Regions from separate parts of the Paenibacillus sp. sgz302191 genome, predicted to be linked through region 1. Evidence: riboswitches for the same ligand, from Rfam matches in the RefSeq annotation. Region 1 holds a riboswitch; the other holds the start of a gene.
The links. A riboswitch is a leader RNA that binds a small molecule or an ion and turns the genes downstream of it on or off. The one in region 1 is predicted to bind cyclic di-AMP.

Region 1 (5,103 bases):
GACTGCTGCTCCGGAACGCGCCGGGAGATTTGGCAAGAGCTTGCGAAGTTCTCGCTACGGTGATGGACATGCAGTACGATTGTCCGGATGAAATCTATCACGGCACGTTTCGCACGGCCCCTCAGGTGCCGCACCCTCCGGCCGGCAGCTTTCCCTGGAAATCTTTTGCGCCGGGCTTCGCCTTCTTTTTGGCCGATACGTTCGGGAAAATATCCGACCGGCTCGGCGATCCGGCGGCGAGAGAATCGTTTCAAACCGCTGTAGACGACGTGCTGCCGACGGTTTGGACGACCTATGATCCGAACTGGCGGGAATTCATTGCCTGTGCGTTCGCCGTCATCCTGGAAAATTGGGCGGACAGCCTGCCCGCCGAGCTTGTCACCCGGATGGATTCCTGCATGCGCAAAGCGGTGGAAGCGTCCATCGACCGGCGTTTGTCGGATGCCATCCCGATGAACACCAACATCGAGCTTATGCATATGTTCATCTGCCACTATTTCGGACACCGGTACGGCATCGCGGACTGGATCGGGCATGCCGACCGGGAGGCGGGCAAGTTCATTGAAGCTTTCGCGGAGTTCGGGTCGTTCGCAGAGTTCAATACAACGACGTATTACGGCGTCGATCTGACCGTGCTGGGGCTTTGGCGGAACTACAGCAAGACGGATGCGTTCCGGCGGATCGGCCGCGAGATCGAGCAAGGACTGTGGGCGAACATCGCTTTATTTTACAATCCGAATCTGGAAAATTTGTCGGGGCCGTTCTCGCGCGCCTATGAGATGGAAATGAGAGACCACAGCTCGATCGGCGTCTTTCTTTATCTGGCTTTGGGCCAAGGCTACGAGTATCTCGCCGGGATCAATTGCGAATCCGAGCATGACCCGATGATCGCTCTGGTCGGGGTCGACGTGCCGCCGGCCGTTAAACCGGCGCTGGCTGCGTTCCAGGGCCGGCGGCTGGCCCGGAAGCAGTTCAGAGAGCTGTGCGAACGGGATCGCCCCGGCGCTAACTCGAATCTGTGCACGGCGACGGCCTGGATCGAAGACAATCTGATGATCGGCGGGATGACCGGGAGCCGCAACACGAACGGGCAAATGCATCCTGCGACGATGCACTGGCGAACCGGCGCTGGAGACAAGTATTATATGAGGCTGATTCGCCGGGAAGCGGGCAAGCATTGGAACACGCATCTGAGAGGCATTGCGTTCGATGCCGAAGCGGAGCAGGACCGGCTCGCGGTTGACGTTCATTTTCAGACGAATGCGGAGATCGAGCTGTTTTTCGAAATTGCGGGCAAGCATATTCACGACGCCGACATAGCTCCCGATGTGTGGACAATGCCTGGGCTGACTTGCCGCGTAGAGGCCGATGCGCCCGCGCCCGAAATCAACGTTTTTGACAATCGCGTTGAAGTGGTATACCGCTACCGGCCGCAAGTTTCCGGCGCTCATATGAGGTTTGCGCTCCGCGTCGAGCGCGATCCGGCTTAAGGCTGGGAGCAGGCAAAACGCCTGATTTGGCCTTGGGAATTTTTACCGCGACGCAAAATTTGAAATTTGTCCGAATTCTATGCTAGTCTATCAAAGTAAAAAAAAATGCCGAATCTTGGAGCAGCACAAGCTCCGGTACGGGGGACTTCTTCATTTGGGGTGAAAGATCGGTTCGGATGTCCGAACCGGTCAAGGGAATTCCTCTTCCCGAACCCGTCAACTAACCTCGGAGGCTCAGGGAGGCAATCTTTTTGAAACGTCTTGTTTATTCATGCGCTTTTATCGGCGCAGCAGTATCCGGCGCTGCTTTGCTGCCTGCCCAAGCGGAAGCTTCTCAAGCGCTTTCAGTCAAAGTCCAGGTCAACGACGACATCGTGCAGTTTACGGACGCGCAGCCTTTTATCGACAAAAATGGGAATTTGCAAGTGCCGTTAAGGGCCGTAACCGACAAACTGGGCTATGAAGTGAAATGGGCGAAGCAAGGAGGCGAGGTCGCCGTCTCGGTGTTGACCAAGGATCAGGTCGTTTCACTGAGGACGGACGAACAGCAAGCGCTTGTGGGCAGCAAGAAAATCAGCCTGGAGAGCAGCCCGGCTTTTATCCAGGGAAGTACATACGTACCGCTTCGTTTTATTACGGAAACGTTCGGTTCCAAGATCGAGTGGAGCGATGCGAATCAGATCGCGATCGTGAATGCGGACGGCAAGCCCCACAAGCCGGCCTGGACGGCGCCGCCGGAACCGCCCGCACCCGCACCTGCGCCTGCGCCGCCTCAGCCGTCCATGACCGATCTGATCGTGCAGACGGCGAGCAATTACATGGGAGTCCCGTACAAATGGGGCGGAACGACGCCGCGCGGATTTGACTGCTCGGGTCTTGTCGGTTATGTGTTTGAAGCGGAAGGAATCGATCTTCCGAGAACTTCCGCCGAAATGTACAGCGATGCCGGAACGCCGGTATCCGATCTGAAGGTGGGAGATTTGGTCTTTTTTGGCCGCGGTGTTGTCGATCATGTCGGTATTTATTTAGGGAATGATCAATTTATTTCATCCACCTCTTCAAGAGGAGTAGCCGTCGAGAGTTTGTCGAGCAAGTATTGGGGCGCGAGATACGTTGGCGCCAAGAGAATCATATAGAAGCTAGCCTGTCTGAAAAATGAAAGAAACATCTGTTTTGTGCAAGCCACGGAAAACGGATGTTTCTTTTTTGTGTTGAAAAATTGCGATTTATATCGAATTTTTATCGTTTTTCGCCTATAATGAAGAAATGTTCGGAGAAAGAGGAAGCGGGTGAACGGCGATCTCCATGCTGACAGCAGTCTTGAAGCGGTGGTTTTTAAGAAAAAATACAGCGGTTATCATGAACAATAATCATGCTGCGGAAATAAGCGCTGCGATCCCTCCGGAAATTATGGACGTGATCCGTCGTTTTTTTCAGACATACGACAATTTTCAAGGCGCGCGGAACCTCCAAACGGATACTTTTATTAGAGAAGTGTATTATGCCACGAAGCAGGACCCGGCCGATCAAAGCACGGTGGACGAAATGGAAGTCTATCTGCACTATAAAAACTTGCAGCGCCTGCGTTTGAAGCACTACGAGATCGATGAATTTCTCATGTTGAACAGCGGCGTCTGCCTAGTCGGCGTTACCCGGGAATTCAGCGGCAGCGTCCGGAACCGGGTGCTCTATTTTTTGAATAAGGAAGACGGCGCCTGGCGCTTTCATCATATTGCAAGATCTCATCACGGCACGATTACCGACAAGTTCCAGGTCAAGGAGCAGACGGGTTTCGTCGTTAGCAATGAAAAGACCGCCATGCTTTTTCTGGCTCACAGCGACACTTCCGACGCAATCGGCTACATGACAGGCGATTACGTCCATGTGGAAGGGTATCTGGAGGTCGAGCAGCAAGTCGGCGGCCAGTTTTTTTACAGAATTGTCCGCATGAACAGGATTCACTGATCAGAGCGGCTGTTACGGAAAAGTAAGGGAAGCGCGGTACAGCGCAGCGTCCCAGGCGACCTGCCCGCCGAGCGACTCCATGACGGTGCGAAGCGGCATATAGATGTGGCCGTCCACGATGGCGGGAGCGGCGGGCAGAACTACCCGCTTGTCGTTCCACAGCATGACGGGATCGTCCGGATGCAGGAGCAGGCGGTTGGCTCCGTACTGAACCGTTAGCGTGCGCGTGTTCCCGTTCCAGTCAAACTTCGCCCCGATCCTCTCCAAAATGCCGCGAAACGGCACCATGCTCGTCTCCTGGAGCAAATATCCCCTGAACTCGTTCACGAATTGCCCGTTCACTTCAACTTGAATTTGCGGATACCGGAGCCGTTCCACCACAAGCGCATTGCTGAGCAGTCGTCCGGGCGCGGTGAGCATGACGCCATCCGCATACAGGGCGGAGCTCGCGCCTCCATCGAGGTTCATGGCATCCGTCAAGCCCATGTCCTGAAGCACATGCGCCATGTCGTCGATCGTCGCCGAAGACATCGTGCCCATCACCAGACGGCGCGATTCGTCAACGCCGATAAAGCTGCGCACATTCGACTGTGTCGTAATTCGCGGATCGGTGAAGCCGTCTCTCTCGTAATCGATATCGACGGCGCCGCCGGTGAGCAGGCGCGGACCGGCACCTACGGCTGCGTCCACCCGGGGCAGCGCGGGAGCGGTTCCCGAGCCGCCGTCCAGCGTTGACGTTAGGCGTATGGCGTCTCCCACATGGATGTTCGGCAGGACATGGGCCAGATTGTTGGCGCTGCGGCCGACAAGGCATACTTGCCCGTCTTCAGGGATGGCGGCCCCGTCTTCGGTGATCGCAGTGATCACACCTGCTTGAACGACGATTTTGGTCGAATTCGGAAAATCGATCCGTTCCCCGAAAGCTCTCGTGTACCAGATGATTTGATCGTCTACGGAATCTCCGTAATATTTGTTCACTCCCCAGGCGGTGAACTTGTAGGCGCTGCCGGCATGGGCAACGCTTATTTGGTGTCCGGTTCCGAAGTACCCCACGCTTACCGTCTTGTCGGCGAGGACGAGCAAGGACGGGTTGGTGCCGGAGTGCACGACATCGCCTGAATCGATGAGCAGCCCGTTCGGATAGCGAATCGTGTCGTCCTCTTCATAAGCGTCGAAAAACGCGCCATTGATGCCTGCCGCCGCATGATTGCACTCCATCATGGAGCTGAAAGATTCGACATGCCCGATGCCGTCGGCGGCCGTAACGGGCTTGACCCGCAGAGTGGGGTCCGTAAGATCGATCGAAACCCACTTGGCTGTAAAAGTTTTGCCGTTGTACGCGAGCGTCTTGCTCCCGGATTGAACGGAGTCATCCGCGGAAGCGGCCCCTGCCGGATAGCAGGCTGCGGATAGGAGCAGGCAGCCGAGCAGCCCTATTTTCACGGTGAGTGAGCAGTGCTTGATAGTCATAGTCATTTGGAAGAGTTCGTCCTTTCTTAGGCAGGGATAACTGGGGGTCTGGCGAGCGGAAGTTGCTTTTGTACATACCCAATGAATAATGACAGTATATACTGCCGCTCATGCTGCATCAACACTATCATTTTGCATATACCTTCTACACAGTTCATCGGATAGACTCTTAGGAAGC
Region 2 (5,103 bases), on a different contig from region 1:
CTTGGCGGTCTGCGAGCCTGCCGCCGCGGCGTGAATCTCTTTATTCGCTTGAGCGATGCGCGCCCCGCCGAAAGATACCGGATACAGCTTGCCTTCCAGCTCCATCAGCTCCTCGCGCAGCACGTTGCTCAGCACGGTATCGCCGACAACATCCGCAAGCCTTGCGCGAGGCGTCCAATATTCGTCCAGCCCGAGCGGCCCCGTAAACAGCAGTGTGCCGCCATGCGTACGAACATGATCCGTCAACCGCTGCAGCGCGGCATCGCTGAAATTGTGCGCGCTCGGCACGATGATCAGCTTCGGCCGGTCCTGCTCCAGCGAATCCAGATGGTACTCGCCAAGCGCACGGAACGGTACGTTCATTTCATAGGCAAGCGTTCGGGTCAGCTTGGCCGTCGCGTCAAAAGCGAGCTTTCTCGTCGAGAAATCATTGGAGTAAGGGAAGATGGCGACGATTTCCTCCAGCTTTCTGCCTGCGAACAAATCGCGGATTCCGCCCATGAACGCGCCGAAATCGTAGGAAACGTCCGCCTCCGGCTTCTCCGTCCCGTCCGCCCGCAAAGCGCCGATATGCGACTCATTGATGTTGTTCATATAAAAGTTGATGTTCCAGATCCACTGTACGGCTCCGGCTCCGCCCGTCGAGAACGCATAAGCGTACTTGCGCTCCAAAATGTTGCGCAGCTCAAGCTCCGACCTCTTCGCCCGGCCATCCGCCGTTTCCACGTACATGATGCCGGTTTCCTGCACCAGGTTCGGTTTATCCGGCGCTTTGGTAAAGATGCCGTCCCATACCAGCTGGTCCATCAGCCACCACGAATGCACAGTCGTATAGTCAACTTCCTCGGCGTAGAAAAAAGGAGACGGGCGCTGCGCGCCGAGACCCTCGTCCTGTCCGACCGTCGCCAACTGCCGCGGATTGATGCTGCGGATCGTCGCGATCAACTCACCGGCCCAGCGGTTGTGCATATCCATCGTGAAGAGCGTATAGTCCAGCCACGGCGAGCTTTTTTTCTCCAGTTGCTCCGTCGTATTCATGTTCATTTCGGACGCATCGGGCAGCCGTACGCTTGCAAAATCGGGCAGATCCGCCGGTATCATATTCCACCGTTCCTGCAGCTTGCGGATGCTGCCATGGCGCTCCTGCAGCCACTGCACAAAAGCCTCGTGCTCGAACTTGTCGTGAGCGGACTGAGGGCCGGCAAACGGCTTGTTCGGATTAAACATGGAAGGCTCGTTGATCAAGTCCCAATGAACGTTCGTAGTCTGCGCATGCCTGGAGACGACGGCCGCAATGAACCTTTTCTGCGCTTCGACGCTGCGCGGGTCGAGGTACGGATTTACGCCTTCCCACGCCTCCGGCGTGAATGCGAAGAAGTTGAACGTCACTTCGATATCGTGCCTTTTTGCGGTCAGAATGAAAGCGTCGATCGCCCGCAGCACTTCCTCGTAAGGATGGCCGTCGACGAACATCACCTGACGCCATGCGGACCAAATGCCTGTGCGGATCAGGTTGATGCCCGCCTTCGCCATTTGCGCGATGTCTCGGTCCCACACCGAAACGTTCGGCAGGAACAAAAACTTGCGCGCCACATCGCTGGTCATATAAGTCATGCCGACGACAGGCAGCGGACGCCCGTCCTTCACAAAATAGTCGCGGCCTGCCGACATCGGCTCTCCCTGGCGGAGAAGCTCCGCATCGTAGCCCCAGAAGCCTTGGCGGAACAAGCGGACCTCTCCCGTATTGGCGACGGCTTTGCACTCTGCCGTATAATAGCCCGCTTCCAGATCGACAGGCACTTGAAACCGCCGGTACGAAAGCTCGCGGGAAGCGTTCATTTGCACTTCGGCCGACCAGACCGGTTCGGTACCGTCCACTTTGCCGACCTTGATCGAGAACGTCCAGGAGGCATTGGCCGAAGCCGAAAGGGCTCCCGCCCGGTTCCCCAAAGTTTGCAGCTGCACGGTCAGCGCAGCCCGATCCCCCGGATCGTAGCAAGCATAGTTGGGCTTGAACCAAATTTCCGTAACGCCTCTTTGGACAAATGCGGCCAGATCGGCGATCAGCGAAGCACCGCCTTGCGACCAGAAGGCGCTATCCGTCAGCAGGTTCGCCAAAACCCAGCGCCCGCCGGCAAAAACGCCCTTCGTGTTTTCGATCAGAACGACTGGGGCGGCGACTTCGCGGCCTTCTGCCGAGATCCCTTTTAAAAGCGGAATCATATGCGCATCCATAGGTCCGCTGGAACCGATCTGGCCCGGATGATCGTCCGAACGCGTAACGTGCAAAGCAAGACCGACGGTCGGCTGCACCGCAATGAGCGATTCGCGGCCTGCCAGCAGCGGCAGCTCGTCGTGCGCCGCATACCGCGCAATTGGAGCAGGATCGACAGGCAGCGCTTCGTGAATATGCAGCTTCTGATGGTAAACCGTTTGCTCGGCTTCCTGCTGCCAGCCGTTTTCGCCGCGATAGACAGGCACCTTGAACGGCACGCTGCCTACATGGACGATCCCTTTGCCCCTGCCGGCTAAACTTTCAATCGCCGTCCACGCATCTTTCGGAAAATATTTGCCGTGCAGATGAACGAACCCTTCCGCCCCCTCCAAAGCTTGCGCCAGCTCAGCAGCGGCAACCAGGCGTCCCGCACCGGCAAGCTCCTCCAACTGCACGCGCTCCGGGCGGACTCCTTCATAAGGAAAGTCAGGATCGTAAAAAATAACCAATTGGCTCATAAGTTCATCCTCCATAGGTACGCCGCTCAAAGCGCGCCTCCGATGTTATTATTGTTAGCCTAACAAATAATCGTTATGTACATAATGTAATCACTTTTCGCAGGAAGGTCAATGATTTTTTGCCAAAACAACGTTCACTTCCGTTTTTTTGTTATTTTGTTATCATAACGGACAATCCACGTCTGTCTTTTTGCTGTAAATTCACCCGCAAACCTCGATCCGTTCCGTACCGGACTAGCTCAGCAGCTCCATGCACCATATGGTCGACCGACCGCCGTCATGCAGCGCAACACCGCGCGCCGGGAGCTGCGCGCAGCAGCATTAGCGTCCCATCGCGAGCGGCAGCGCCATAAGATATGAAAACAGATCAAGTAAACGTTGCTTTCATCCGCTAGCGGCAAAAATCGGGCAAAAAAACGCGTTTTTGCGGTTTTACTTTCTTCCGCCTCAGGCGTATCATTCAATTATCCGACTGCCGCAATGCGGCGGATCGGATCGTTTAATCCCGCAAGGGAACGGGGGAACCGACACATGCCAAAGGCGTGCTTGTATCCGTGAGAGGCAAGCGCCAGCCGGCGGCATACGGGGTGAATCCTGGCTAACCCCAGGTAGGGCAACTCTCACGGCCCGAATCCGGCAGCTAACCTCGTCAACGCAATGGAGAGAGGACGGATGCGCGATGTTTAGCAAACTTCATCAATTGGAACAAATGGTACCCGAGAAAAATAAAGATATTGCGCTGTACGCCAAACACGTCATTGAAGCGCTGGATCAATTCGAAGACCACCACCGCAAGCTCGTCGCCGCACAAGCCATTGCCGGCATCAAGCAAAACGGCGAAGTTGAATCGGCCTTTTACGAGACGATCCGGAACATGAAAGACCATCTGCTCGCAACACTGGAATGGACAATCGAAGATCTCCAGCACAAAGGCGACAAAAACTATAAAAAGCACTTTGTCGACGGTGTGGAGTAAGTTGAAAAGAGCGCAAAAACCTCCAGTCCCGCTTAACCGGCGAGGCTGGAGGTTTGTTTGCGGTATGGTGCGGCGCGGCATGGCGTGGCAGTTGACAAACCGCGGAAGTTCAGACCGCCCGCTAGAGCTGGCGGGTCATTGGCAACGAGCTGAAAGCCTGCAAAAGTACAGGCTTTTTCGCTTAAAACGACCCGTTCGGAGGAAAAACCTGCAATTGTGCAGGAATTCCCGCTCCTAACAGGGCCGAGCCCCGGTTTTAGCGAAAAAACCTGCAGATTTGCAGGAATTTTCCCCCTGCACGGGCAGCGTGGAGCAAAAAGATGTATTTTTGCCGGCTTTGCGATGCCAATTGGGTTGGGACGCTGTTTTGAATGGTGGTGTGTAGAACGTGCAGAACATATCGTTGGAACTTTGGCGCCCCTGTCACCCTTAGGACTCGCGAACGGCCAGTACGCGAACCCGTACATAGTCCGCGCTCCAGGCGCCGTTCGCGTAGAGCCGCGGACGCAGCCGCTCCTCGGCGCGGCGCAGAGCCGTTTCTTTGACGTCGTCCGCGAGGCCGTCAAAGAAGAAGTCGGCGAAGGTGTCGATCCAAAGCCGCATGCCTTGCTCCCCGCCCGAAAGCGCCGTCGGGCGGGCAAAATGCTCGGCGCAAGCAACGCGGAAGCCGTGCGCCTCCAGCAGCGTGGTATATTCCCCGATACTCGGGAAATACCACGGATTCCGCGCCTGGGCATCGATGCCCAGGCCTTGCAGTGCCTCCGCGATCGCCTCTGTGATCGCGGCGATATTGCCCTTGCCGCCAAATTCGGCGGCAAAGCGCCCGCCCGTCCGCAGCGCGAGCCGGACGGTTTCCACCGCCGCTTCCGGCGGCTTGATCCAATGCAGCGCAGCATTGGAGAAGACGCCGTCGAAGCGGCGCGGGCTGCGGTAGGCGGTCGCGTCCGCCACCGTGAATTCCAGGCCCGGGTATTTGGCCCGGGCCTGCGCGATCATCGACTCGGAGAAGTCGATGCCCGCGGGTTCTGCGCCGAGCCGCGCCAGCTCGGCGGCAAGGTCTCCCGTGCCGCATCCGAGGTCGAGGATGCGTTCTCCGCGCTGCGGCGCCAGCAGCGCCAGCGCGGTTTGGCCGTAGCCGGAGACAAAGCTCATGTTGGCATCATACTGCGCGGCATTCCAATTTTTCGCGGCTTGTTCTTCTGTCATGGAATCATCCCTGCTTTCTTGTGCATACTAGGCTGGCTAACGTTAGTTGGTTTTATTATACTCGCCACACTTATAATTACTAATATATAATAACTCTTATTTTCATAGATAAAACCTATAAGTGTTCGAGAAGTCTATCCGACGAACTCGGTAGAAGGTATGTGCAAGCGAGTTGGCGGTTTCTACCC

Region 2: another riboswitch for cyclic di-AMP. It lies ahead of AC3G2T_RS26555 (hypothetical protein); the one in region 1 lies ahead of AC3G2T_RS35785 (C40 family peptidase).

The regions. Positions count from the first base shown of each region.
Region 1 is NZ_JBYLHY010000046.1:401-5,503, reverse strand. Features, by position in the region: gene AC3G2T_RS35790 (hypothetical protein) at 1-1,490, shown strand, start outside; cyclic di-AMP (ydaO/yuaA leader) riboswitch at 1,587-1,737, shown strand; gene AC3G2T_RS35785 (C40 family peptidase) at 1,742-2,626, shown strand; gene AC3G2T_RS35780 (hypothetical protein) at 2,796-3,455, shown strand; gene AC3G2T_RS35775 (phosphodiester glycosidase family protein) at 3,468-4,931, opposite strand.
Region 2 is NZ_JBYLHY010000023.1:9,282-14,384, reverse strand. Features, by position in the region: gene AC3G2T_RS26560 (beta-galactosidase) at 1-2,733, opposite strand, end outside; cyclic di-AMP (ydaO/yuaA leader) riboswitch at 3,220-3,403, shown strand; gene AC3G2T_RS26555 (hypothetical protein) at 3,413-3,709, shown strand; gene AC3G2T_RS26550 (class I SAM-dependent methyltransferase) at 4,139-4,915, opposite strand.